DNA from 4 places in the Epibacterium sp. ABZ3_068 genome. Region 4 is predicted to be linked to each of the others. Evidence: riboswitches for the same ligand, from Rfam matches in the RefSeq annotation. Region 4 holds a riboswitch; each other region holds the start of a gene.
What was found. Region 4 has a riboswitch for cobalamin ahead of ACXAEW_RS02850 (DUF1636 family protein). Riboswitches for the same ligand answer to the same signal wherever they lie in the genome.
Positions count from the first base shown of each region.

Region 1: it holds a riboswitch for cobalamin, as region 4 does, so the genes downstream of both, ACXAEW_RS08785 ((2Fe-2S) ferredoxin domain-containing protein) here and ACXAEW_RS02850 (DUF1636 family protein) in region 4, are expected to answer to the same signal.
Region 2: it holds a riboswitch for cobalamin, as region 4 does, so the genes downstream of both, nrdH (glutaredoxin-like protein NrdH) here and ACXAEW_RS02850 (DUF1636 family protein) in region 4, are expected to answer to the same signal.
Region 3: it holds a riboswitch for cobalamin, as region 4 does, so the genes downstream of both, ACXAEW_RS01150 (energy-coupling factor ABC transporter permease) here and ACXAEW_RS02850 (DUF1636 family protein) in region 4, are expected to answer to the same signal.

Region 1 is NZ_JBSWUV010000001.1:1,827,376-1,834,486, reverse strand. Features, by position in the region: gene ACXAEW_RS08795 (DoxX family protein) at 1-494, shown strand, start outside; partial or broken gene ACXAEW_RS08790 (hypothetical protein) at 1,345-1,681, shown strand; cobalamin riboswitch at 2,070-2,294, shown strand; gene ACXAEW_RS08785 ((2Fe-2S) ferredoxin domain-containing protein) at 2,416-3,189, shown strand; gene ACXAEW_RS08780 (ABC transporter substrate-binding protein) at 3,207-4,727, shown strand; gene ACXAEW_RS08775 (ABC transporter permease) at 4,724-5,698, shown strand; gene ACXAEW_RS08770 (ABC transporter permease) at 5,695-6,570, shown strand; gene ACXAEW_RS08765 (ABC transporter ATP-binding protein) at 6,570-7,111, shown strand, end outside.
Region 2 is NZ_JBSWUV010000001.1:1,816,029-1,823,139, reverse strand. Features, by position in the region: gene ACXAEW_RS08750 (methionine synthase) at 1-46, shown strand, start outside; gene ACXAEW_RS08745 (flavin reductase family protein) at 137-625, shown strand; partial or broken gene ACXAEW_RS08740 (transposase) at 891-1,286, shown strand; cobalamin riboswitch at 1,664-1,855, shown strand; gene nrdH (glutaredoxin-like protein NrdH) at 1,941-2,165, shown strand; gene nrdI (class Ib ribonucleoside-diphosphate reductase assembly flavoprotein NrdI) at 2,167-2,595, shown strand; gene nrdE (class 1b ribonucleoside-diphosphate reductase subunit alpha) at 2,577-4,700, shown strand; gene nrdF (class 1b ribonucleoside-diphosphate reductase subunit beta) at 4,713-5,684, shown strand; gene ACXAEW_RS08715 (dihydroorotase) at 6,000-7,111, opposite strand, start outside.
Region 3 is NZ_JBSWUV010000001.1:225,336-232,446, forward strand. Features, by position in the region: gene ACXAEW_RS01130 (cobalamin biosynthesis protein) at 1-133, shown strand, start outside; gene cobM (precorrin-4 C(11)-methyltransferase) at 130-915, shown strand; gene ACXAEW_RS01140 (cobyrinate a,c-diamide synthase) at 915-2,222, shown strand; gene cobA (uroporphyrinogen-III C-methyltransferase) at 2,219-2,941, shown strand; cobalamin riboswitch at 3,036-3,257, shown strand; gene ACXAEW_RS01150 (energy-coupling factor ABC transporter permease) at 3,290-3,967, shown strand; gene cobF (precorrin-6A synthase (deacetylating)) at 4,041-4,811, shown strand; gene ACXAEW_RS01160 (CYTH domain-containing protein) at 4,808-5,272, opposite strand; gene ACXAEW_RS01165 (ParA family protein) at 5,283-6,026, opposite strand; gene ACXAEW_RS01170 (CHAD domain-containing protein) at 6,023-7,111, opposite strand, start outside.
Region 4 is NZ_JBSWUV010000001.1:605,563-612,673, reverse strand. Features, by position in the region: gene ACXAEW_RS02870 (class I SAM-dependent methyltransferase) at 1-584, shown strand, start outside; gene ACXAEW_RS02865 (FecCD family ABC transporter permease) at 595-1,653, opposite strand; gene ACXAEW_RS02860 (ABC transporter substrate-binding protein) at 1,683-2,618, opposite strand; gene ACXAEW_RS02855 (ABC transporter ATP-binding protein) at 2,615-3,418, opposite strand; gene ACXAEW_RS02850 (DUF1636 family protein) at 3,415-3,819, opposite strand; cobalamin riboswitch at 3,917-4,132, opposite strand; gene ACXAEW_RS02845 (L-2-amino-thiazoline-4-carboxylic acid hydrolase) at 4,348-4,851, shown strand; gene ACXAEW_RS02840 (sugar phosphate isomerase/epimerase family protein) at 4,950-5,789, opposite strand; gene ACXAEW_RS02835 (fatty acid desaturase) at 5,786-6,814, opposite strand; gene ACXAEW_RS02830 (LysR substrate-binding domain-containing protein) at 6,868-7,111, shown strand, end outside.

The DNA of each region.
Region 1 (7,111 bases), 1.2 Mb from region 4:
TCCGAGACATCGGTCTGTCTGGTTTCTGCTTTGCCCTAGCCATGGTTGGATCAGGAAAGTTTAGCTTAGACCACTCGCTTTTTGGTCGCGGATCGGTGACCGTGTCCGACCGCTGGGCCTCCTTAGGGTTATTAATGCGCCTTTCCGTCGGCATTGTCTTTCTTGCAGGCGGGTTTTTCTTTGGTCTCGACCATGTGAAGTCTTGGATTGGTTTCCCGCTGATTTCCATCGCAATTGGCGCTGTACTGCTATCTGGTCACGCGGTACGATTTGCTGCAATTGCCGCGTTTGTAGTTCTAGCAATCTACTGCTTTGGTAAACTGGATCTGGCCAAGTCAGTCTGGGACAACCTCAATGCGATCAAAAGAGAGTTTGCATTTCTAGCCGCATGCGCCCTCTTGATCCGGTTCTCAGGTGGAGATGCGTTCCAGATCGGTTCGTTTTTCAAAAATCCCAAGACTGCCCTATTCGGTGAAGAAAGCCATATTTCCTAAACCGTAACCCAACCATGCCAACGGCTTTTTTTTAGGGCCGTTGGCTAATGTGGAGTGAGGACACCTTAAAATCCGGTACGGTCACTCATGCAAAGCGCAGTATTGGTCAACATGACCTATAGCCGGTTACATCCAGCATGCGATATAACCGGTTATAAGTTGATATATCATAGATCGAATGTATCCCCGATATTCGCCCCCATCATCAGGTAACTGCATCGGAATGTCTCTCATCTGCACAGTTAGCCGCGAATAACACCCCGGTTGTTGATGAGGTAAGGTCCAATCGTAGCAAGATCGTGCGACTATCGATGTTCGCTACAGCGGACATTTAACATGCTATTCATCAAGGGCGACCATGCGGACAAAGCAGCTGTTCAGTCAGCCAGCTTGTTAGGTATGGGTTCGGCCTTCATCCAATGGACCTCTGACTGGACGTGTCCTTCCCTCACATACTTACCCACGTTTTCTGGCATCGCCCTTTCCTTGAATGCTTCTGCCGTGCGAGCTACGAACCCCTCCTGCCTCGTCAGATCGAGCGACTTTGCAAGGTCGTCAAAAAGGCCATTCCGGTACGGGCCGCGATAGAGCGTCGTAACCACTTGCACGCGCAATTCTTCAAACCGAGCCAAAGTCGAATCCGACGGTTGAACCTCTTCATCCACGATCCAAGCGAAGCCCAAAAGTATGAGAGCAGCTTATCATATACGACAGAGTGGCGCGCGTAGAGGTTCTCACCAACAATGCGCTCGCCCTCTGTAAGATAGGGGGAAATCCCTGCGGTAAACGCTTTGAGCCAATCTCGGGAAGGGTGGTCGCGACTGTCCGGGCTGCGTGCATGAGACCCGCCGCCATCATCCCTCCGCGCAAGAATGCGCAGCTTTGGAAGCCGAAGACAGCGGGCGCCATCGCACGAAACGAAGCCGAGAGAGCGTGCCAATATCTCGGTCGCGCCTTATGGTGAAAACTGACCGGCTATTACCGCCGCAGCCGCGCAGAAATGAAACCTCTCGTGGCTTTTCGTGCCGAAATGCACTGCCGGTCGATGGATGAACTGCGTCAAACTCCTCGGCCAAGGCCTCATGGCTCGAGACTTCGACCGACAAGTTGCCGAACTTCTCGTTCGGATCGCGGTGCTCAACCGTTACACAGCTATTGGCATACCCGTCACAGAGCCCGTAGGATAAGTCTGTCCGGGGAAAGGCGAAGTTCGGTCAAGCACCGATTTGTGCAACACAGCCCTTGTCGCGCCGATCTATCTTCAGTGCGGAATGTGTCGTCAGAGCAGCTACTCGTCAACGTCAATTTCGATTGTCGCCCCTGTTCTCGTCGAGCTGCGATCAGACCAACCAGACGCGGGCAATCTGGACCTGTGCAAGCGCAGCATTATCGTGAAGCCACAAAACCTCAAATCGAGCGGCGCAACGCTGTAACCGCACGGGACATTCACGGCTCGAACAAAATGCACGAGGTGAACAGGGTCGCCGCTCAGTCGGGGCTAAGATTGTAACTTAGCATTACAAAACACTTTTGGCCGTTTTGCTTATTCTTGATCTTGACCGTGTTCGCAATTTGATCTCAATTGGCGCCGATGGTTCCCGGTTGGCACAAGCCTTTGCCGGGATGAAAAGGGAACACGGTGAGGTGTAGCCAAAAGGCGCCAACTCCGTGACTGCCCCCGCAACTGTAAGCGGTGAGCGACCTCTGAAACACCACTGGGCCCAAACGTTTGTGGCCTGGGAAGGTTTGAGGAAGCAAGGACCCGCAAGTCAGGAGACCTGCCATCTCGGGCACCTTTGGTGCTTCAACGCAAATCAAACCGGGCGGGGTGTCCGGGAAGGAGAACCGAGATGACAAAGGCCAGATTACCTTTACTGAGCTTCGGATTCCTTTGGTCCCCTGCATCGTCGCGGAGGATCGGATGGACGTCACCCAACACCGGCTAGGCAAAGCCTCTGATGCGGACGCGATCTTGTTAGTGGTGTCAGCGTATTCGTTGAGCAAAGGGGCTTTGAAGCGGCTCGAAGCGGCCGCACTCAATGCCACGTCACGCCCTGCGCGCCTTATCCGTCTGGAAGAAGGCGGCCCAAGCCTGATGGACGCTCTGGATGCTATGCGGGCCGAAGGTCACCGTCGCATCCGGGTGCAGCCTTTTGGTATCCCATTTCCAGAAGGCCTTTTGGCGTGGTTGCCGGGCGTTATGGCGGAGTGGCGAACGCGCGGGCAAAACGCGGATACGTGGTTGGAGCTGGGGCCGGACCCTGCACGCCACACCGATGCTCTGGAGGCCTTCACGGCAGCCTCTCTGGCGCATCCTGATCCGTCCAAACCCATTGAGGGGGTGACCCCGCGCTTGGGCAAACCCGGGTGGAATGATCCTCCCGATTTTGACTTTCACCTTCTGGTCTGCACTGGGCCGCGCTGTGCGATCCATGGGGCGGCGTCTTTCACCCATATGCTGAAAGACGAGCTGAAGGCGGCGGGTGTTTTCGACCGCTGCCTGACAACGCGAACCGGTTGCATCTACCCCTGCAATCGCGGCCCTGTGCTGGCGCTTTACCCGCATGGCCACTGGTACCGGCTGCCCGACGTTACGGCCACGCGCCGTTTCGTGCGCGAGGTGCTGGTATATGGCGGCACTGCGGACGACCTCAGATTTCATACGGCCAAGGCGGCATGCGCGACACTGGCCTAAATTTAGGAGACAAATCCATGACACTCAAATCCCTCTTGCTCGGCGGCGCGGTTGCGCTGGCGGGGGTTCCCGCCCTGGCTGAGGACATCATTAAGATGGCGACAAGCTTTCAGATCCGGTCCATGGACCCGGTCAGCCAAGGGTTCTGGATGCAAGAGTTCGGTCAAGGTGAACTGCTTATGAAGTTTCAGCCTGATGGGACGATCACGCCCTGGCTGGCTGAAAGCGTTGAACGTACCGATGATACGACCTGGGTGATCACGATCCGAGACGGCATCACTTTTCAGAACGGCAAGGTCATGGACGTCCCCGCTGTATTGGCAGCAATCGAATACCACCGCGCGCGCAATTCGGGTACACAGGCCGTCTTACCTGCTGAAGCGACATTCACGCAGACGGGCCCTTTGGAAATCACCGTGAATACCGGCGTGCCGGTTCCCGAGATGCCCAGCATCTTGGCCCATGAGAGCCGTCTTATGATCATCGATGTGGCGCCGGTTTTGGCCGCAGGTGAGGACTATGAGGCGCTTGAGGGGGCGGGAATCCACACAGGACCGTACAAGGTTGTGGACCTGAACGACCAGCGTATGATTGCAGAGCGCTACGATGACTATTGGCAAGGCACCCCAGCTATGGCCGGCCTTGAGCTGCGGTTTGTATCGGATGTGAACGCACGCATTCTGGCAGTGCAAAACGGCGAAGTGGACATCGCCCTTTATCCGCCCATTGCCGCCGCCCCGGTGTTTGCGGTGACGCCCAACGTGAACCTTGCTCTTGGGGCCCCCTCAACGGGCGGGTTCCTCTCCGCCATGGATGTGACCAACGGTGCCTTCGAAGAGATTGCGGTGCGCAAAGCCGTTATGCTGGCTGTGAACTACGAGGAGCTTGCAAACGATGTATTTCATGGCGCAAAGATTCCGGCCACATCGCTGTACAACCCCCGCTTCCCTTGGGCGGTTGAAAACTATCGCTATGACGTGGATGAGGCAAATGCGCTCCTCGACGCGGCGGGCTGGCTCCGCGATGGAGACACGCGCAGGCGTGACGGGGAGACATTGTCGGTCACGTTGATGATCTATCCGCAGCAGCCCGACCTGGTCCCACTGTCGACGGCGATGCAGGCGTATTTGGCCGCCATCGGAATCCAATCCGAGATCGTCTCGGTCGATAGCGTCACGGAAGCGACCATGAACGATCTGGTTGACTGGGACCTGGCAATGGTTGCAACGGGCACTGCCACTGTCGGCTCGGTCAGCGGTTTCCTGAACCGCTACGTTGCTTGCGAGGGCGACCGGAACTACGGCGGCTATTGCAACGATCGTATCCAAAAGCTCATTGAGACGCTGGATGTGACTGTTGACGAGGAAACGCGCTACGAATTGCTGCGCGAGATTCAAACGATCCTTGTTGACGAGGATCCCTATGTGTTCAATGCAACGATCCTGGTTGAACGCGCGCTCACAAGCGATGCTTGGTCCAATTACGTCCCCGCCGTGGCGTGGAACCATATCAAGTACGATACCGCTCCGAAACAGTGACTTGGTTACGAACCATAATAGAGCGCGGCGGCCTTGCGGTCGCTGTCCTCCTGCGGACCGCCCAGGCCCTCCTGACGGCTTTGGCCGCCAGTGTGATCGTCTGGGCGATCCTTCCGCTTGCGCCCGGCGATGTGGCCGAACGGGTGCTTTTGGGGCGGGGCATGCAAGACATTACCTCTGAGGAAATCGAAGCCACGCGCGAAGCGCTGGGATTGAACGAACCGCTGGTTGTTCAGTTCATAACCTGGCTGAGTGGCGTGTTTCAGGGTGATCTGGGGCAAAGCTTTACAAGCCAGGCGCCGGTCACGCAGGAGCTCATGGAGCGGTTGCCAGCGACTCTGATGTTGCTGGGGCTTGCTTTGGTGTTCTCGATCGCCTTTTCGCTGGTCCTAGCGGTGATCGCCGCCGCCTTCCAAGACCGCTGGCCCGACCATCTGATCCGGCTTTACACGCAGATTGGTGCCGCGCTTCCGACCTTTGTCTTTGCACTCTTGGCGCTGACGTTCGTCGTTGTGGGCTTCCAGTTCGGTCGCGTTTTGGCGGAACCGTCCTGGTCTGCCGCGCTCATCCCTGCCTTCATTATCGGTTTGGACCGCGCGGCCAGTTGGACCCAACTGCTGCGCGCAGGATTGTTGGAGGCGATGGCGAGCGGCTATAGCGAGGTGGCCCGCGCACGCGGGGCCTCAGAATGGCGCATCCTTCTGCGCCATGCCTTGCCCAATGCCCTGTTGCCCTTCCTCACGGCTATCGGGATCAGCCTTGGCGCGCTGATCGGTGGCACCCCCCTCATTGAGGCAATTTTCACCTGGCCCGGCCTTGGGGCTTACCTGTTGGAAGCGCTCATATCCCGCAATTACCCGGTGATCCAAGGCTATGTGCTGATCGCAGCCCTCTCCTATGTGGCGGCATCGCTGCTTGTGGATGTTGTGGCCATGGTCATCGATCCTCGTTTGAGGAGACAAGGCTCATGACAGTGCTGGAGCTTGTACGGCCCTCCGTTTCCACAGTTGCAGAGCGCAGTTTACTCAAGCGGCTCTGGCGGCACCGTTCGGGTCACACCGGGCTGCTCCTCGGAGCGTTTCTACTGCTGTTTGCTCTCTTGGGTACAGTTTGGACACCACATCCTCCAGACCTGCCGAATTATGCAAACGCGTTGAAGCCGCCAAGCCCGTCTCACCTGTTCGGGACCGACGCGACGGGGCGCGACATGTTCAGCCGCGTGATGGATGGCGCACAACGCTCCGTCGGCGCGGCCTTGTTGGTCCTCGGGGCCGTTTTCCTCATTGGTCTGTGCGTGGGCATCTTCGCGGCCCTTGCGGGCGGCGTGACGGATGTCTTGTTGATGCGTCTGGTCGATATCACCATGACCTTGCCGCCGTTGGTGCTGGGCTTTGTCGTGCTTGGACTTCTTGGTCCCGGCCTCTTCAATCTGCTCATCGCAATCCTGATTGGCGAATGGGCCTACTATGCGCGGCTTGCTCGGTCGCTGTCGCTAGATGCCCACGCTCGCCCCCATGTGATCGCGGCCCGGATGGCCGGCGTTCCAGGTTGGCGGATCATCTGGGGTCACATCCTGCCCGGCGTCGCGTTGCAACTGGGCATATACGCCACGTTGCAGCTTGGGATCATGATCAGCATCATTTCCGGGTTTTCGTTTTTAGGCCTAGGCGTGCAACCGCCAGCTGCCGAATGGGGGGCGCTTTTGTCGGAGTCGCGTCTTTTCTTTCCGATTGCACCTTGGCTGTTGATTGCACCGGCATTCGCGATCTTTTTGTCGATCCTGTCGGCCAACCTGCTCGGCAATGCATTGCGTGACGTCGCAAGCCCGCAGGAGGCGTTCTGATGGAGGCAGTGCTCAAGTGCGAAGATCTCACAGTCACCTATCCAAGCGGGGCGACGCCAGTTCGTGGAGTATCTTTCGCTTTGAAACCCGGCGAGTGCTTCGCCCTTGTTGGCGGGTCGGGTGCAGGTAAGTCCTCCATCGCAAAAGCGCTTGCAGGGCTCCACCGTTGCGGGACAAAGGTGGGTGGGTCTCTCTTGATTAAGGGTCGCGAAATGACGCGTGCCGACGCGCGGGACTGGCGGGCGGTGCGCGGCGGGCAAGTCGGTTTTGTAGCCCAGAACCCTTGGGAGAGTTGCGATCCTTTGCGTCCCGTGCGCGACCACGTGGCCGAGGCTTGGCGGTGTCAGGGCCTTTCGACGTCCTGGTCCAAGATTGCGGAGCGGTTGTCGGGCCTGGGCGTGTCTGAGGCGGAGGCCCGGATGCATCAGCATCCGCATACGTGGAGCGGTGGGATGCTTCAACGTGCGTCCATCGCGGCCGCAAGTGCCCTTACACCACCTATCCTGATTGCCGATGAACCGACCAGCGCGCTTGACGCAGA
Region 2 (7,111 bases), 1.2 Mb from region 4:
GGAGATCATCCGCAAAGAACTCGCGGGCCACTCGGCCGCCGCCTAAGTGCGCCCAGCCAAGCCGCCCCTTCAGAAAAACACGCTTGCCACCCCACGTAGGCAAGCGCATCTCCCCGACCTGTCAAAAGTATGCACAATGTATGACGTTCCCACTCCTCGCTCCATTAATCCACGTGCATTTCGCGACTGTTGCGGGCGTTTTGCAACCGGTGTGACCGTCGTCACCACGCGCACGTTGGACGGTGTACACGGCGCAACCGTCAGCGCGTTTATGTCCGTGTCTCTCGATCCGCCATTGATCGCCATTTCGCTCTCCAAGCGGTCAAAGCTGCGTGAAAAGCTTCGGGGATCTGGCCGGTTCGCCGTGAACATCCTTAGCCATGATATGCGGCAACATGCTTTGCATTTTGCAGGACAAACCTACAGTCAAATGGAAAACCTCTTTGAGGACGCGGAGGGCCTTGCCACTTTACGCGGTGCATCAGCTGTTTTAAGTGCGGATATAGCCAATGAATGGGATGCCGGGGATCATACGATTTTTCTTGGGGCTGTTACCCATTTGAGATGCGATCAAGCCGCGCGGCCATTGGTTTATCACGCCGGGGACTTTGGAGATTTTCGCTGATATTTGGCCGGGTGCCACGTTCGATCTGTGGCATATTCTATCTCGGCATCGACACCGATCTCAGGTTCCCTTTCTACGCCAATGAACAAGGCGAAAAGCTCGCTTGAGGCTGACGAAAGCCATTGTCATCTTTAAGGCGAACGGCAGCTCAGTCCTGCGGCCTGAGAATTTGTCCTCTTGTCTAGCTGCATCTACCATAAATGGCCAAGTTCAAAGCCGCACTGCGCCACGCCAGACAATGCACCCGCAGATTTCTACGTTGCATAAACAGTTTTGCCGCAACTACTCTGACCCGAACCGGGGCCCAACCGGCAAAGCTGTCTCGCGATATCGCGCCCTTAAGCTGACCTGTCAGGCCTGCCCATCCAAAGCCAAGTGCTGTCCCACCGCCGACGCACGCAAGATCACTCACGAAGAATACGAAGATGCCCGTCAGGTCGCCCGCGACATTGCCAAAACAAAGCAATATGCGATCTCGATGCGACTACGAAAGAAGGTGGAAATGCTCTTTGCCCACCTCAAACGCATCCTCGGGTTGGGGCGGCTCCGATTGCGCGGTCCATGCGGCGCAAACGATGAATTCCTCCTCGCCGCCACCGCCCAAAACCTCCGCAAACTGGCGAAGATCTTTCCTGCACCGCAGCAAACGCGCAAAGCCTGATCAGAAAGGTACTCGCGCTTTGTTTGAAACGCTATTTTCTGCGCCAGCAACACGTTGTTTTTCCACAGAATCAACTGAAAGCGAAACCCTTCGCTGCGGCCTGCGCGAACGGTTGCTTCGCCTAGAGTTGTTTACCCGTATCACATGAAGACTCTGTTGAAAGCCCTACCGTTTCGAATTCGACTAAGCCATGTGCGATGTGTCTAAAATTACGGGCTGCAATTTGGTCGAAACGATCCCAAATCAGTTTTTTGCACTCGATTGTTTCACAAGCAATGTACCCAGTTCCGTTCTCTGTGTAGCTTTGGCTGCCTTCCGGGGTTAAAAAAGAAAATGTCAACCCAAACCTATATGTTGACGGTGGCCTTCCTATATACCCAATATGGTGTTGCTTCGGTTCCTTCGATTCTACTCGAAGGCTAAGAGGGAAGCCGGTGAAAATCCGGCACTGCCCCCGCAACTGTAAGCGGTGAGCAAGGTTGAACACGCCACTGAAAGTGCTGCTTTCGGGAAGGCCAGCCAAGCATAGATCCGCGAGTCAGGAGACCTGCCGTCAGCACAAAAAAGACCACGAACGGAGGGTTCGGGGGCGTGCAATGGGTTTGTCCTGCACTGTGTCCTCGACTTTGACAACAGAAAACAGAAAGAGGACAGATGAGCATCATCGTTTATTCCAAACCCGCTTGCGTACAATGCACTGCCACAACACGTGCACTAGATGCTAAAGGCATCAGCTACGATGTAGTGGATTTGACCGAAGATACCTCCGCGCTGACCCGTGTGACTGAACTGGGCTATCGCCAAGCCCCGGTAGTGGAAGCCAACGGAGCACATTGGTCTGGCTTCCGCCCAGACATGATTGCCCGTTTGGCCTCCTAACGTGGCGGGCCGCGATCCGGCACTTGTCTATTTCTCGTCCGCTTCTGGCAACACACACCGCTTTGTGACGCGGCTCGGTTGGGTTTCTATGCGCATCGCGATAGAGCCGGAAGCGCCGCTGCCGACGGTGGATGTGCCTTTTGTTTTGGTGTGTCCGACCTATGCGGATGGACAAGGCAGAGGAGCGGTGCCCAAACCGGTGATCCGGTTTCTCAATGACCTGCGGCGGCGCAGGCACATTTGTGGCGTGATCGGTACAGGCAATCGAAACTTCGGTACGACCTACGCGCTTGCGGGCCGCATCATCTCTGAAAAATGCAACGTGCCGCTGCTCTACACTTTGGAGCTGGCAGGCACTGAAACGGATATCGCCCGCGTCACAGACGGGCTGCGAAAATTGGGGGGCAACCTATGCTCGACCGTGAGCTGAGCACTTTGGACTATCACGCTTTGAACGCGATGCTGAACCTTTATGACGGGGACGGCAAAATCCGATTTGACGCTGACCGCATGGCGGCGCGCCAGTATTTCCTGCAGCACGTCAACCAGAACACAGTGTTCTTCCACTCGTTGGAGGAAAAGCTCGGCTATCTTGTCAGCGAAGGCTACTATGAAGAGGCGGTGTTGGATCAGTACTCCAAGAGCTTCATGCGCAAGATCTGGGATGAGGCGTATGCAAAGAAGTTCCGCTTCCCGACCTTCCTTGGAGCGTTCAAGTATTACACATCCTACACGCTCAAAACCCGTGACGGGCAGCGGTTTCTAGAACGCTATGAAGACCGCGTCGTGATGACATCTCTGACATTGGCGCGTGGCGACGAAGCGCTGGCGATGTCCTTTATGGAGGAAATTCTTGAAGGCCGTTTCCAACCTGCGACACCGACTTTCCTGAACGCTGGCAAAGCCTCACGTGGGGAGTTGATTTCCTGCTTCCTACTACGGCTGGAAGACAACATGGAAAGCATCGGCCGAGGCATCAACTCGGCGCTGCAACTATCCAAGCGTGGTGGCGGTGTGGCGCTGTTGTTGACCAACATCCGCGAACACGGCGCTCCGATCAAAGGCATTGAAAATCAATCGTCTGGAGTGATCCCGGTCATGAAGCTGCTCGAAGACAGCTTCTCCTACGCCAATCAGCTCGGCGCACGTCAGGGGGCCGGTGCGGTCTATCTGAACGCCCACCACCCAGACATCATGCGCTTTCTCGATACCAAGCGTGAAAACGCAGATGAGAAAATTCGCATCAAAACCCTGTCGCTTGGCGTCGTGATCCCGGACATCACCTTTGAGTTGGCCAAGAAAAACGCGGAGATGTATCTGTTCTCTCCGCATGATGTGGAAAAGGTTTATGGCGTGCCGTTTTCCGAGATCTCGGTCACCGAGAAATATGAGGAAATGGTCGACGATAAACGCATTCGTAAATCCAAGGTGAACGCGCGCGAGTTCTTCCAGACAATCGCCGAAATCCAGTTTGAGAGTGGTTACCCTTACGTGATGTTTGAGGACACGGTGAACCGGATGAACCCGATTGCGGGCCGGATCAACATGTCCAACCTGTGTTCCGAAATCCTGCAGGTAAACGAGGCGTCTGAGTTCAATGATGATCTCAGCTATGCCAAAATGGGCAGTGATATTTCCTGTAACCTTGGCTCGCTGAACATCGCCAAAACAATGGATGGCAACGACCTTGGCCGCACCGTGGGTGCTGCGATCCGCGCGCTGACCGCGGTTTCTGAAATGTCGGCTATCGACTCTGTGCCATCTGTGCGCAAAGGCAATGATGACAGTCACGCCATTGGTCTTGGGCAGATGAATCTGCATGGCTACCTGGCTCGGGAACGGGTGCACTATGGCAGCGCTGAAGGTGTGGAATTCACGTCGGTCTATTTTGCTGCTGTGGCCTATCATGCGATCCGAACGTCCTGTGACCTTGCCAAGGAACGTGGCACAAGCTTTAAGGGCTTTGAGTGTTCCAACTATGCCTCTGGCGTGTTCTTTGACAAATACACCGACCGCGACTGGTTGCCCGAAAGCGAAACCGTCAAAATGCTGTTTGACGGTGTTGACCTTCCAACGCGGGAGGATTGGGCGGTTTTGAAAGCCGATGTGATGAAACACGGGTTGTTCAACCGCAACCTTCAAGCTGTGCCGCCGACCGGTTCGATCTCCTATATCAACAACTCGACCTCCTCGATTCACCCGATCGTGTCCAAGATCGAGATCCGTAAAGAAGGTAAGATCGGCCGCGTCTACTACCCTGCCGCCTTCATGAACAATGAGAATCTGGAATACTACCGTGACGCCTATGAGATCGGCCCCGAGGCTCTGATCGACACTTATGCGGCGGCCACCGAGCATGTGGATCAGGGCCTGTCGCTGACCTTGTTCTTCCCGGCAGAGGCCACAACCCGCGACATAAACAAAGCCCAGATCTATGCTTGGAAGAAGGGCATCAAGACCGTCTACTACGTGCGCCTGCGCCAGGAAGCCCTAGAGGGCACCGAGGTTCAGGGCTGCGTATCCTGCTCGCTGTGATCGGAGAGAAACATGAAAGACCTGACTGAGACCCAGATCACCCGCGCGATCAACTGGAACCGGATGGACGATGAGAAGGACCTAGAGGTCTGGAACCGCCTGACCGTAAACTTTTGGCTGCCGGAGAAGGTGCCGCTTTCCAACGATATCCCAAGCTGGGCGACTCTGACCGATCAGGAAAAGCAGCTTACCATCCGTGTTTTTACCGGCCTAACGCTGCTGGACACTATCCAGAACACCGTTGGTGCGCCGTCGCTGATGCCCGACGCTGTCACACCGCATGAAGAGGCTGTGTTGACCAACATCGCTTTTATGGAAGCTGTGCACGCGCGAAGCTATTCTTCGATCTTCTCGACGCTATGCTCCACTAAAGAAATCGACGAAGCCTTCCGCTGGTCCGAAGAAAATCCGCACTTGCAGGCCAAGGCGCGAACCATTCTCGACACCTACGCGCCGGGCAACGACCCACTGAAGCGCAAAATCGCCAGCGTGTTTCTGGAAAGCTTCCTATTCTACTCCGGCTTCTACCTGCCGATGTATTGGTCAAGCCGTGCCAAGCTGACCAACACCGCTGACCTTGTCCGCCTGATTATCCGCGATGAGGCTGTGCATGGCTATTACATCGGTTACAAATTCCAGCGAGGGATTGAGAAACTGGAGGAAGTAAAACAGGCAGAACTGAAAGACTATGCCTTTTCACTGATGTTTGAGCTGTACGGCATTGAAAACGAATATACCGAAGAGCTCTATGACGAGCTTGGGCTAACTGAGGACGTGAAGGTCTTCTTGCACTACAACGCAAACAAGGCCCTGCAAAACCTAGGCTTTGAGGCACTGTTCCCACCAGAAGTGTCTGAGGTGAACCCGGCGATCTTGGCGGCGCTCAGCCCGGATAGCGAGAACCATGATTTCTTCTCTGGCTCCGGCTCGTCTTATGTGATCGGCAAGGCCGTTGCGACGGAAGACGAAGACTGGGATTTCTAACGTCCAACGGCAGGCTTTGCATCGTGCGTGATTGGTACAGAGCGCTTGGCGTGCGATTGGTTGTTCAACCGGCTGTCCCACGACACGCAGACAAATCTGCTTGGCGATTGCGAAGAGGAGGTCTCTGAACTGTGCGAAGAACCACAAACCGAGTTTGTGTCGTCGTGTCGGGCGTTGCTGTGCTGCTCCTACAAGAGTGGCAGATACATGATATCGTTTCGACTACCGTTCTGATCTTGGGTGACTTGTCGATCTTGCAGGCATAACGAATGGCCGGTTCCGTGACGGGAAGTAAGGCCCCAGAGTGCCGGTAAGCTAACGAGACACCGGGGGCAAAGCCTCAAGAAACCGCATCGGCTGCCCTTTACCTGGGGTTTTCAATTCGCCCTGCCACATCACGGTATGGCCGCGCACCACGGTTCCGACCGGCCAACCGGTGACACTCTCACCGTCGTAAGGGGTCCAGCCTGCCCGTGAGGCGATCCAATCATTGGTGATGGTTTCGCGACGTTTGAGATCCACAATTGTCAGATCGGCGTCGAAGCCCACGGCAATGCGCCCCTTTCCCGCGATCCCGAACAGACGATTGGGGCCGGCACTGGTCATGTCTATGAGCCGAGCCAAGCTCAACCGGCCTGCGTTGACGTGATCCAGCATGATTGGCACCAGCGTTTGTACACCGGTCATACCCGAGTGGCTTTGCGGATATGGCTGGTCCTTTTCCCCGCGCGTGTGGGGGGCGTGGTCGGAGCCGAGAATGTCGGCCACCCCATTGGTCACGCCGCCCCAAATCCGCGCGCGGTGATCCTTGCAGCGTATCGGCGGGTTCATCTGGGCGTAGGTGCCAAGGCGTGCGTAGGCCGTTTCGTCCAGCGTCAGGTGGTGAGGCGTGACCTCGACACTCGCCACATCCTTGTGATCGGCGAGATAGGCCATCTCCTCTCCGGTCGAGATGTGCAGCACGTGAATGCGTTTGCCGGTTTTATGGGCCAGTGCGATGAGCCGCTTGGTGCAGTTCAGGGCAACTTCGGGCGAGCGCCAGGCCGCATGGCTTGACGGATCCCCGGGAACACGCAGTCCTTTGCGCCGCTCCAGCATACATTCATCTTCGCTGTGAAAGGCCGCGCGGCGTGAAATGGCGTTCAGGATTGATTCGACACCGGCATCGTCCTGCACCAGAAGGGAGCCTGTGGAGGAGCCCATAAACACTTTGATGCCTGCACATCCGGGGAGTTTTTCAAGTTCGGGCAACTCTGCCACATTGTCATGGGTGCCGCCGATGTAGAATGCGAAATCGCAGTGCATGCGGTTGGTTGCAGCCGCGATTTTGGCGTCGAAAGACTCGCGGGTCGTGGTCAGGGGATTGGTGTTCGGCATTTCGAATACGCCTGTCACACCGCCCATAACCGCACTGCGCGAGCCGGTTT
Region 3 (7,111 bases), 380 kb from region 4:
AACCGGATCAGTCGCCGAAGCGCTGGCCTTGGCCGGTGCGGGACGTTATGGATCAGCCCGGCTGATCGCCCCAAGACAGACAACCCCGGATGGCCTTGCCACCGTGGCCCAAGCGGAGGTTTTTACCCCATGACGGTTCATTTTATCGGAGCTGGCCCCGGAGCGGCGGACCTGATCACGCTGCGTGGGCGCGACTTGATTGCCGCCTGCCCGGTTTGCCTTTACGCGGGTTCTCTGGTTCCCGAAGCGCTGTTGGAGCACTGCCCGGCGGGCGCTCGGATTGTGAACACTGCTCCGATGTCACTTGATGAAATCATTGATGAGATCAAATCCGCCCATTCAGCAGGCCATGACATTGCCCGTCTCCATTCCGGAGATCTTTCGGTCTGGTCAGCAATGGGCGAACAGCTGCGCCGCCTGCGCGCAGAAGGCATTCCCTATGACGTAACGCCCGGGGTGCCGTCTTTTGCCGCAGCTGCGGCAGCATTGGGGGCCGAACTGACCTTACCGGGAGTTGCCCAGTCTTTGGTTCTAACCCGAACCTCCGGCCGCGCCTCGGCGATGCCGGACGGCGAGACGCTGGAAAATTTCGGCAAGACCGGCGCAACCCTGGCCATTCACCTCAGCGTTCATGTGCTCGAAGATGTAATAGCCCACCTCACACCGCATTATGGCGCGGACTGTCCGGTGGCCGTAATCTGGCGTGCGACATGGCCGGATCAGCGCATCGTCAAGGCCACACTCGAAACACTTGAGGACGCGACCCAAGGCGAACGGGGCCGCACAGCGCTGATCCTCGTGGGGCGCGCCATCGGCGCAGAAGAGTTCGACGAAAGCTGCCTTTATGCCGGCGACTATGACCGCCGGTACCGCCCGGTGGGCACGGACCCGCGCTTTCCGGAAGGAACTGAATAATGGCCAAAGGTATCCTGATCTCCGCCCCATCTTCTGGCACCGGCAAGACAACAGTGATGCTGGGCCTTCTGCGCGCCTTGGCTGAGGATGGTCTGACGGTGCAGCCATTCAAGAGTGGCCCGGATTATATCGACCCGGCGTTTCACCTCGCTGCCGCCAAACGGGCCTCCTTCAACCTTGATACATGGGCGATGGACGACGGGTTGCTGAATGCCATTGCAACCCAGGCCAAAGGCGCGGACATCTGCGTTGCCGAAGGCTCCATGGGGCTGTTTGACGGGGTGGCCACACGCGGACAAAGCGGTTTTGGCTCCTCCGCCGAAACAGCAAAACGAATGGGCTGGCCGGTTGTGTTGGTGATTGATGTGGGCGGTCAGGCCCAATCCGCCGCAGCAACCGCGCTGGGGTTCAAAGCCTACGACCCGGATCTGCCTTTTGCCGGGGTCATCCTGAACCGGGTTGCCAGCCCCCGGCACGAACGCCTGACGCGGCTCGGCATGGAACGTGCAGGCGTAAAAGTGCTCGGCTCCCTGCCCCGTCGTGGTGACCTAGCCCTGCCAGAACGGCATCTGGGTTTGATTCAGGCCGTTGAGCATCCGGACCTGGAAAGTGCCATCGCAGGCTACGCCAGTTTTCTGCGCTCCAACGTAGATCTGGACGCAATCAAAGCCGCAGCCCTCGCCGGCCCCGATGCCCCAGCTGCGCCGCTTCCGACACCTCCGGCCCAACGCATTGCGCTGGCACGCGATGCGGCATTTTCCTTTACCTATCCACATCTGTTGGAAGGCTGGCGACAGGCCGGCGCCGAGATCCTACCATTTTCGCCTCTGGCCAACGAAGCGCCTGCAGCAGACGCCGACCTTGTTTGGCTTCCGGGTGGCTACCCGGAACTGCATGGGGGCACGCTGGCTGCAGCAGAGATATTCCGTAAGGGCCTCCAGAAACACGCGGCATCAAAACCAGTCCATGGTGAATGCGGTGGCTATATGGCGCTTGGGGAAGCTTTGATTGACAAGGAAGGTAACCGCCACCAGATGGCCGGGCTTTTGGGGCTTGTGACCTCATACGAAAAACGCAGATTTCATCTTGGCTATCGCCGCGCTGTTTTGCAGAGTCCCATGCCGGGTTTTGCGGCCGAAACCGCATTACGCGGCCACGAGTTCCACTACTCGAGCATTCTGGACGAACCCGACGCACCTTTGGCAAATGTGTTTGACGCCGATGGCAATCCGGTGCCAGAAACCGGATCGATCAAAGGCCACGTGACCGGTACCTTCTTCCATCTGATCACCGGAGAAAAGGCATGACCGGCTTTGTCTCTTTTGTCTCTTCTGGCCCAGGCGACCCAGAACTGCTAACCGTCAAGGCCGTGAAGCGGCTTGAGGCGGCGGACGCCATCCTGTTTGACGACCTGTCTTCCGGCCCCATTCTGGGTCACGCCTCCAAGGACGCGGATCTGGTGGGCGTGGGCAAACGTGCAGGGCGCCCCTCACCGAAGCAAGACCACGTGAGCCGCCTTCTGGTGGACTACGCCAAATCCGGTGCAAATGTGGTGCGTCTCAAATCGGGAGATGCCGGAATTTTTGGCCGTCTTGAAGAAGAAATCACCGCCCTGCGCGCTGCCGGTATCGCCTTTGAAATCATACCCGGCGTCACAGCGGCGTCTGCCGCGGCAGCGGCGGCCAGCATCCCGTTAACACGACGAATGACAGCGCGTCGCCTGCAATACATCACAGGTCACAGTGCAAACGGTGCCTTGCCCGAAGAGATGAACATGGCGGCGCTGGCCGATCCGGAGGCCACAACTGTGGTCTATATGGGCAAACGCACCTTTGCGGCACTGGCTGGGCAGTTGCTGGAGCACGGGATGTCGCCCGAAACTCCAGCCCTTCTGGCAACCGGGGTCTCTACGCCCGAACAGGAGCTGCGGCGCGAAAAACTTGGCACTTTACCGGACCTTTTGCCAAAACTGGAGACACAGGCCCCGGTCCTGATCCTCTATGGTCCGCTGGCCGAAGCCCCATAAATCGCGTGTAATTTTATTACATCCATCACCCGACTTTTGTCGCAAAATTGCGCCCAACTGGCAGATTCGAGCTTGACCTTTTTCGACGTCAGATGGCAGATGAACTGGATATGGTGCCCAATTCCAACGCCAAGCGTTGTGGGCTGAAACGGGAATGAGGACGGGTGGACCCAATCGCGGCACCCAAAGCCTCAACCGCCCCCGCGACTGTGTGTGGCGAGCGGGTTTGCATCACCACTGAAGGGAACTCTTCGGGAAGGGCAAACTGCGCGCTTGAGCCACAAGTCAGGAGACCGGCCATACCACGACATAACTTGAGCCGCCGGGGATGGCGGTATGGAGAATATAATGCATATCGAACCAGGTATCGTTGATGGTGCGAAAATTGCGCTGTCTTATGTAACAGCTGCTGGCGCAGTCACCTACGCGGCAAAAGAGACTTTTGCCGATCTGAAGAAAACCAATATCGTGTCCTACGCCGTGCGTGCGCTGATCGCTACTGTGGGCGTGTTTGTGTTCTTTGAACTCTTGCCGCATTTCCCGGTTGGAGTGTCCGAAGTCCACTTTATTCTCGGCTCAACCCTGTTCCTCATCCTCGGTGCTGCTCCGGCCGCTTTTGGTCTGGCGGCGGGTCTGCTGATCCAGGGCGTGTTCTTTGCACCCATCGATCTACCGCAATACGCAATCAACCTGACAACCCTTCTTGTGCCCCTGTTTGCCCTGCACGCGCTGGCGACCCGGATCATTGCCCCGAATACCGCCTATGTTGACCTGAAGTATTCGCAGGCTCTGGCCCTGTCGACCGCATATCAGGGCGGCGTTGTTGCATGGGTGGCCTTCTGGGCTTTCTACGGTCAGGGCTTTGGTGCTGAAAACCTCGCTTCTGTCTTCTCTTTCGGTGCAGCCTATATGCTGGTTGTCCTGATCGAACCGATTGCGGATTTGGCCGTTTTGTTCGCAGCCAAATCTCTGCGTGGCCTGGAACGCGCTGGTCTGGTCACACCACGCCTGTTCAACGCAGCCTGATCGCTGCCTGACCCGTTGACCTTTTGATCGCACGGCCCCATCACAGGGGCCGTGTTTCATTTTGGAGCCCCTTATGACCGCAGCACAGTTCACGCTTTCTCTTGTTGGCATCGGAACCGGCAACCCCAAGCATCTGACCTTGCAAGCCGTTGAGGCGCTGAACGCGGTTGATCTGATCCTGATACCAAACAAAGGCGCGGGCAAAGACGATCTGGCCGCCCTGCGCCAGGCCATCTGTTCCGAAGTGATCAAGGCACCCGGCCCACAGATTGTAGAATTTGACCTGCCGGCCCGTGATGAAAAAACCCAGGATTATCGCACAAGAGTCGACGATTGGCATGACGCGATTGCTGATCTTTGGTGGCTGAATATCACGCAGCACCTACCAAAAGGCGGCTCTGTTGGCTTCCTTGTCTGGGGAGATCCTTCCCTGTATGACAGCACCATGCGGATCGCAGACCGGCTGACATCCAGGGGCAATATAGCGGTGCATGTGATCCCAGGCATCACGTCGATCCAGGCGCTGACTGCTGCGCATGTGGAACCCCTCAACCAGATCAACGAAGCTGTGACCATCACCACCGGCCGACAGCTGCGCGATCACGGCTGGCCTCCTTCGGCCGACACGCTGATCATCATGCTGGACGGGCAATGTTCCTTTCAGACTTTGCCACAGGATGGGATAACAATCTGGTGGACCGCCTATGCGGGGATGGAGAATGAAATCTCGATTGCAGGGCCGTTGTCAGAAATGTCCGAAAAAATAAAAACGACCCGTACCGAAGCACGGGCCGAGCATGGTTGGCTCATGGACATCTATTTGTTGCGCAAAGCCATGCCTTAAACAGGAAGACCGTTCACCGCCATATTCTTGTTCTTATACCGTTTGTCGTCGGTCACATCCGCGCCAAACCACTCTGGCGGCTCAAAGGCTTCTGCAGCCTCCAGAGTATCAAATTCCACCTCGATCAGAACCAACCCGTCCAGGGTGCCTTCGAACACATCCAGCTCATAGATCAGCCCATCTGCAAAAGAAGCGCTCCAGCGTATCTTTTCCACCCGCCGCCCTTCGGTTTCCGGCCAGAAGGTGTCGAACTGTTCCTGGGTGATGGCGGCCTCACGCTCGGTTCTTACGGTGCCCTCGCCGGATTTGAACGTCATCACAAACGCAGCGTTCTTCTGGCGCAGCCGCATTTCCACAGCATCAGAAGGATGAGTGATATAGCCTTGGCGTATTTCTGTCCGCTTTGCCTCGGTCAAATCGGGCAAATCCCGCACCAGAAACTTTCGTTCTATCTCTTGCATCGCGCCCTCCTCAGGTCTGCTTGTCCAGTTCCTGCCAAAGCGATCTATAGGCTTTTGCGGCCGGACGGTTGCCGGCAAATGCCAGCGTTGGCTCACGGTGCACGCCCATTTTTTCGACATCTGTGGAAAACGGCAAATGCGTCTGCATGAACTTGCCTTTGTAAGACTTGCGCATGCGTTCGATGGTGTCCGCATGCAGAGTTTTGCGCGCTTGCACCATCGAAAAGAAGGGTTTCAGCTTTTTGGCGTTCAACCCCTGTTCGTCAAAGAATTCCACCAACTGCGCAAAGGTTCGCTCTGTCAGGGTAGAGGGGATAACCGGCACCACAATGTGATCAGCCGCCTTGAACACGGCCTCGGATAAAACCGAAAGGTTCGGCGGGCAATCCAACAGGATCACATCATAGTCACCGTCAACACCCTTCAGTGCTTTCTTCAGCCGCGACCGGCTGTTTTTCATTCGGGACAGAAAAATGTCAAAATCCCGGAAGGTGAGGTTCGCCGGCAAGATATCCAGGTTTTCGTAATCGCTGCCCCGGATAGCTTTGGTAAACCGCTCCACGTCCTCAAAGAACTTCCCCTCCTTGAGTTTCTTCGAAGGTTTAACCCGGAAGTAGAAACCCGATGCCCCTTGCGGGTCCAGATCACACAACAGCGTGCGCGCTCCCGATTGCGCATAGGCATAGGCCAAGTTCACAGCCGAGGCGGTTTTTCCCACGCCACCCTTGTTGCTGTAACAAGCGATAATCTTCATGACTGCGCCCCTCTCTCATGAAATAATGTACGAAACTTCTGACGGGTTTCCGGACTGTCAAACTGTGCAAAGCTCTGCACAACACGGGCGCGTTCTTCCAATTGTCGCCCATGCAGGATGGAGATCAGCGCGCCGATGCTTTGCGCCGCCATCAAGGCGGTGCGCCCTTTCAGACGGCCGGATTCAATCAATTCCTGCAGAGATTCCTGCTGTACCGAATAATCGTTGAACAGGCCCAGGTTGTCCTGCAGCCGTTTCAGCGGTTTCACAATCGCCTTGATTTCCGCGGCGTCGAACTGAGGGGCAAAAAACTCGATCAGATACCGAAGTTTTTTGCAAGAAATCCGTAGCTCGTGCACATCCTCATCGGGTGTTGTGTCGTCGATCTTGGCCGCAGTTTTGCAGACATTGCGGTAGCGCTTCCAAATGAGCTTTTGTGCATAATCCCCAACAGCCAACCCGCCAAGCGGCCCTTGGACAACCACTCCAGGCGCTTCAAACATCGCCTGCAGATCTGCCATTTCTCGGTTATAGGCCACACTCTTCAAACGTTTGACAACGCTGGCCAGCACCGCAGCGCGATCCGCCTTAAAAGTGGCAAACATCAGGCGCAGACCTTCGTGCAAGTTTTCCGGAAGCATGTCGAAATAGAGATCCTGTTCGAGCAGGTAGACATCCAAATCCCGAAGCGGCCCGGTTGGAGCCATCAGATCAGAAAACCGTTGTTTAAGATCGGTGGTCGCGGCCTCGCCATAGACACCCTTAAAGAGGCTCAGAACGGATCTGATTTTGCGTAGGGCAACCCGGTAATCGTGCAGGAATTCTGTATCGAAATCCGCAATGGTGCCGGGCTCGTTTTGCCGGGCTACGGCAAGATAGGAGGCAATGATCCGATTGGCCGCCACAAATGCCGAGGTGTCACTGCCAAAAACCAGTTTGGGCTTGGCAACATAAGGCACGAGATCCGGGAAAAGAACCGAGACAATTTCACCCGGAGCAACTCCCGTTGCGCCAAAGTCCGACAGACCTTTTGCAACCTGTTTTTGCGCTTTCCCGTAACCACGCACCGGGGTCAGCGCCAGAAG
Region 4 (7,111 bases):
CTTACAAAGACCAGTCATTCTCGCTGCTGGAGCTTGGCGTCGGACTGCCCAGCCGGCGTGCGCCCTCTTTGCGCACCTGGAAATCCTTCTTCCCAAAGGCACGTATCGTGGGCGTCGACATCCGCCGTGTCTCAAAGGAGTTTGAGGAAGACCGCATTCATATCGAGATTGGGAACGCCGCCAAACCCCGGTTTCTGAAACGTGTCTTTCGGACCTATCAGCCGTCAATAATCATCGACGATGCCTCGCATTTCTGGTCTCATCAGATCATCGGGTTTCAGACGTTGTTCCCTTTGCTTCCGCCCGGAGGGATCTATATCGTCGAGGACGTGCATACGAGCTTTCTGGCCCAGGAGCAGGGATCGCAATATGCGGATCACGAAGAAAGTTTCTGGAGCTATTTCAACCGTTTGCAGATGGCTACTGTTTGTGCTCAGAACCACGGACCGGAGTTGAGTCAGGCTGAAAATCGTCTGGTTTCCTGGATCGACGCCATGTTCATTACGCGCAAAACCGTCGCCGTTGTAAAACGTCAGGCCCCGCGCCGCAGGGAATGGGTCACCCCCGCACAGGAGACGCTGTAGCCGACGCCGCTTATCCGGCCTTTGCGCGTTTCAAAAGCCAGATGAAGAAACTGCCTCCGACCAGGCCTGTGACGATGCCAATCGGCATATCTTCCGGGGCCATGACGGTGCGGGCGGCAATATCGGCCCAGATCAGGAACAAGGCGCCAAACAGGGCCGACAGTGGAAGGACCCGGCGATAGTCGCCGCCGACCACAAGGCGCACCACATGCGGGATCATCAGGCCGACAAAGCCGATGATCCCGGAAAAGGCGACCAATGTGCCGGTCATCAGCGCCCCCAGGACAAAGATCTGCAGCCGAAAGCGGCGTACAGGAATACCCAAGGTGGCGGCGGTTTCATCGCCAATTGTCATCGCATTCAGATCATCGCTGTGCAGCCAGATCCAGAGACCGCAGGGCAAAAGCACCGCCACCGGATAAATCAGATGTGTCCACTGTGCGAGGCCGAGCCCGCCCAGCATCCAGAATACAACCGTGTGGGCCGCGCGTGGATCGCCCATGAAAATCAGCAGATTACCGCCGGCCATCACAATAAAGGACACGGCAACGCCCACCAGCACCAAACGGTCCGCGCCGGAGGCTTCGGTAAACCTGACAACAGCCAGCACCATCACTGTGGCACCCAATGCCCCGGCAAAAGCCATAAGCGGGACCGTAAGGAGGCCCAGAAACAACCCGGTATGCAACAGCGCAAGGATCGCGCCAAAGGCCGCCCCGGAGGAAATGCCCAAAAGATGCGGATCAGCAAGCGGGTTTCGGGTGACCGCCTGAAGCGCGGCCCCAACCATTGCCAAACCTGCCCCCACCAAGGCCGCCAGCAACGCGCGGGGAAACCGAATGTCCCAGACAATGGCCGCGCGCCCTTTGGACCAGGTTGGTTCAATCAGACCCGGCGTCAGGTGCTCCATCACTACGCCCCAGACGGTGGCGAGAGGTATGGAGACCGCCCCGACCGCAACCGCAAAGCTGACCGACGCCAGAAGTGCCGCACCCCCAATGAGGCCCCAGAAGATGCGGGGAAACCGCAGGCGCGGTTTTTTGGGGGGTAACAGGGTGGCATCGGTCATGAATTCGGGTCTCACTCCGGCAGATCTGCTCACTCTGCCCAAAAGGCAGAGGCGAGCTTTTTGATTGCCTTGATGTTGCGCGGTCCAGGCGTCGCCTCGACATATTCCAGCGTAACAAACCGGTCGTTCTTCACGGCGTCCATATCCGCAAAGGCCGGGTTGTTCATCATGAACGCGCGTTTTTCTTCGGCAGTTACATTGCCATAATTCACAATCACCACAACCTCGGGATTGCGCTCCACCACTTCTTCCCAGGTGACCGTGGCCCAGCTTTTCTCGAAATCATCCATGATGTTGGTGCCGCCGGCGGCTTCGATCAACGCAGTTGGCATGGCGTAACGGCCAGCGGTAAAGGGGCTTTCCTCGCCGCTGTCATAGACAAAAACACGCAGCGGCTCATCACCGGCGTTCAGCGAGGCCGTAAAGGTTTCAAGCTCGGCTTTGTAGCCATCCACCAGGGTCGCCGCCTTGTCCTCGACGTCAAAAATGCGGCCAAGGTTCAGGATGTCGTTATACATGTCATCCATGGAAACCTTGGGTTTGTCACCGATGTGGATGCAGCTTTCGGTCAACTCATATACTTTGATGTCAAATGGATCCAAAGTTTCTGGCGTGACTTCGCCGCCGACTTTCATACCATAATTCCAGCCCGCGAAATAGAAATCCGCATCCGCGCCCAACAGCACCTCTTTGGTGGGGTATTTGGCGCTCAGCTCGGGTAGCTCTTCGATGCCTGCGCGCATATCTTTGTCCAGGGTCTTCCAGCCCGAAATACCAGTGTAGCCCACCATTCTGTCCGCCAGCCCCAGAACCAGCATCATTTCGGTCAGGTTTACGTCGTTGGAGACGGCAGCTTTGGGCGGCGCGTCAAAGCTGACCTGACGGTTGCAGCTATCGACAGTGGTTTCAGCCAGTGCGGCACCGGTCGAGGCAACAAGGGCAAGCAGGGAGATCGTCAATTTCATGGGGTTGGTCCAGTTTTGGATTTGGAAAGGTGGAAGGTGAGATGCGACCGGGCGCTGATTGACAGCCACTCGGCGCGGGCATGTACATCAAAGGCAGTGGACACACGCTCCGAGGACAGCACCTCGGCAGGCGGGCCAAAGGCGATGCTTTGCCCTTGATGCAGCAGAAGAATGTCGTCGCAGACCTCCGCTGCCATATTCAGATCGTGCAAGGAGGTGACAATTGTCATATCCAGTTCGCGGATCAGTTGGAGCACGTCCAGCTGATGGCGGATGTCCAGATGGTTGGTCGGCTCATCCAGAACCAGAACCTGCGGTTCCTGGGCCAGCGCGCGTGCGACCATACAGCGTTGACGTTCTCCGCCGGACAGGGTGCCAAAGGCTCGCGATGCCAGGTGATCCAGATCCAAACGGCACAGGGCGTTTTCCACAGCGGTTGCGCAGCCTTTGCCCGGTACGGCAAATCCCTGGCGATGCGGGATACGTCCCAGCGCCACAACATCGCGCACCGACAGCGCAAAATCTGTAGGTTGCTCCTGTAAAACGGCGGCAATCTTGCGGGCGCAGGATCGCGGGGGCAGGGACCAGATGTCGTCTCCGCCGATTGTGATGCGGCCACGTGTTGGTTTGACCCAACGATAAAGCAGCCTCAGCAAGGTCGTCTTGCCCGCGCCATTTGCGCCGACAACACCCATCACCCGCCTTGGAGCAAGGTGAAACGAGGTCGGATGCAGGATCAAAGGCTGCGCCCGCCCGCTTCCCCAGGAGACATTTTCAATAGTCAGCTCAGCTGCGCTCATGCGGCGGGCTCCGGCTGCTCGGTGGCGGAAAACAACGTGGCCGGCACGCGCGCCAGGGTGGATTTCCGCAGTTTTCCAGGGCGATCAACAGAGGAGCACCAGCCGTCCCCCAAGGTTACATATTGCTGCGCAAAGACAAGGATATCCTGCACGTCCGCGTCCGCGTTCAGATCGCCAAAGAGGTATGTTGCCTTGCCCACGCCATGAAACCCGACGGTGCAGGGATGGTCACATCCTGCCATACAGGCGACGCCTGCGACACCAATGTGGCCTGCAAGGCGTGGATCCTCTGCGATGGCCGTGTGCAAAGCGTCGATCAGCTCAAAGCCCGGCTGGCGTCGGGTTTCCTTGTCTTTGCAACTGATGCAGACCGCAATTCTGCATTGTGTGTTCTCAGCCATTCTGCCCTCCGCAGAACCGGGGGGACGACGAAAACAGGGGATGCGGCAGTGACATGGCCACATCGCACAACTCTTTCGTCCGGACGCCCCGTCCGGGTTTAAAAATATCTGGATGGCAGGTCTCCTGACTCGCGGGTCACTGCGCTCTGTCCCTTCCCGGTCGAAAGCCGACCAGTGGTCCTGACAGAGAGCTCACCGCTCACAGTTGCGGGGGCAGTCACGGATTTGGTGCCTTTTGGCTACGCCGCACCGTGTTCCCTTTTCATCCCGGATTGCCTTGGGCGTCGCGGGAACCATCGTCCCCGTCTCTGCCAATCCCTATTGTCTCTGTCAAGTTTCCCTGCAAACCCCTGAGCTGGAAACAGGCAGCCGGAATGGCCAAAAGGCCCATGAAGCGCTGAGCAGGAGCCGCAACAAAGTCCGGCCAGACCGCAAGGCTGCAGGTCTTCACTGTTAGCGCGGAAGCAGAAAGATTGTCGGCGGCGCTGTTATCGGGTCATGTAAACCCAGCTTTTGAAAGGACGCACCATGACCGACAAAGATGATGCAACAGGATTGGACATCCACAACATTCCGATCCTGTTGCGCCGCAAGATCGAAGCGATGGTCCTGAAACATGTTTTTGACGTGATCAGCGAACGGTCCGGGCGTGACGAAGCCGAAGCGGTTATCGGTGAGGCCTGTTCAAAATCGGCCATCGAGCAGGGGCAGATGATGGCCGACGCCCTGGGACATGTGCCGGACCTCAAGGACTTTGCCGACATTTTGCCCAATTGGACGCGACAGGGCGCTCTTGAGATCGAGCCCTTGACCATGACCAGGGACCAGATGGACTTCAACGTCGTGCGCTGTCGTTATGCGGAAATGTACCAAGAGATGGGGGTAGGTGACATCGGCCACCTCTTATCCTGCAATCGAGATGGCGACTTTTGCATCGGCTATAATCCGGACATTGAAATGACCCGCACACAGACCAAAATGCAGGGCGCCAGCCATTGTGACTTTCGCTACCGTCTCAAGCCGAAGCCATGAGGCACAAGCGATACAGGAAACGAAAGGGTGAAGAAACGACTTCCAAATGCGCCCACCTGTTGGTGCAACGGCAGGAACAGGCAAGAGATAACGACGCGCTATTGACTGAGGTCTGCCCAGATCTGTTCGACCCAGGACTTGATCTGCAGCGCTTCCTCCCAACGGTTTGAAAGCTCAATGCCATCAGGCCCAGTCATCGCGTAATCCGGCGGGCCCAATTCACACAGGAACACACAAGACCCCTCGGGATTGCGGGTTTTCCACCCGTTCAGACCTTCGCGCCAGAAGGCCCTGAACATATCAACCCATTGTTGGTTCTGGGGGAAATCAAGTTGCAATTGCACTTGGCTGCGGCTTGCAACACGCCCTTGAAAACTGTCGGAACGGGCCAGAATACGGCTCATATGTTCTGCGTCGCGTTCACGGATCGGACAGGCCATTTCACGCCCCACCACATAATGAGAGAGATCGGCACACATCCGCATTTCCGGGATCGCATCCAGCAGGCACAATGTGCTGAACAAATCGTTGGTGATACAGTCGCGATGGGTTTCAAACAGGATTGGCATGCCTTCCTGTTCTGACATTTCAATCCAGGCCCGAATAACGGGGATCATGCCGTCCACACTCAGCGGCATGACCTGACCAATGACCACGACAAAGGGCGCGCCAAAGTCCTTGGCCATTTTCAACGTCGGACGCAGCCCTTCGACAGTCTTGGGGAAATCCACCAAAAAGGGAGTCAGACCAGCGCGGGCCATCATCGGTTGGATGCGTTTGACATCCTCAACCGGGGTTGCGCCAAAATCCAGCGCCATGCCTTTGTAACCGGCACCGGCAACCATCTCCACAACCTGCTCATAGGGCAATTTTATGCCGGTCTGGTCATGAGGCTGCATCGCCCAGAGCGACGTATAAACATCCAGCGTTTGGTTCATTCCGCTTCCACCCGCATGCTGCGACCATTGACCGGCACCACCCAGACCTCATTCATCGGATATTGGCTTTCATCTTTCTGGCTGAGTTTTTTGATCACTTCGATCTGAAACTCAAACCACCCCATCCGCCAGACTTCACCGCCGATTTTCGCTTCGATTTTTTCGTTCAGCTCGCGCAGTTTCCAAAACGGCACCGAGGGGAATGTATGATGCGCAGTGTGATAAGGCATCTGCCAGCAGAGCCAGCGCATCAGCGCATTTGTCCGGGTGCTGCGGGTATTTTCCAGAATGTTGTCTTCGTGGCTCAACCCCAGGTGTTCAATGGTGTTTTGCAGCTGATGAACCGGCTTTGTCAGAACCATCGGGATGATCCAGAACGTCGCCCAGGCCCAGTTTCCAAAAGCGACCGACACAGCAATGACCAGCACATAAAGTGCAAGGTGAATTCGGCTTTCACGGATGATCATCGCTTCTTCATCTGCGCGGATATAGGGTTCGATGATGATACCTCGGGCGCGACGCACAGTTCCAACAACGCGGTTGCGCCAATAGGTTACGCCGCTCAGCCACAACAGATAAGTCGTGAGCGTGTATGGCTCACGAACCAGTTCACCGTCGCGCTCCCAGTCCTGTGTCCACTTGTGGTGGGCAAAATGCATCACCTGATCATAATCGCGCGGGAAGATCATCACAAACCCGATCAATCTGCCCCAGATCTCATTGACCCGCTTTGTCGCAAAAACCGTACCGTGTGACAGCTCATGCTGGCCCGCGTAGAGGAAATTCAAAAGCACACCCAGCACAAAACCGGTCAAGATGACCCAGTAGCTCCCCAGTGCCTGCGCGTGCAAAATGGCCATCATAGCAATCGCGCCGATGTGGCTTAGGATCTGCATCCAGCCCCGAAGGTCTGAGCGCGCATTCAGTTCGCGTAGCTCAGCAGGTTCAAGCAGTTTGCGGCGGGAGAAGCTGGCTTCCATGGCATGGCCCTCAGGTTGGATCTTGATCCTTACTTGACTACCCATTTAAAATTTGCAGGTCTAATGATTATATCTCCGGTAAATGATGAGATTCTTGCATGAATTTGCCTCCAATATCCGCGCTGACCGTATTGGACGCGCTGGCGCGTACCGGATCCGTCAAAGAGGCCGCACGGGTCTCCAACCTCAGCCAAAGCGCGGTCAGCCATAAACTGAAGGCGCTGGAAACGCAGTTGGGCTTTGACCTGACCACTGCAAAAGGGCGGGGCGTGGTGCTCACGCCGGAGGCCCGCAGATATGTTGCGGCCATCCGTCCGGCGCTTGCCATACTGCACGAGGCCC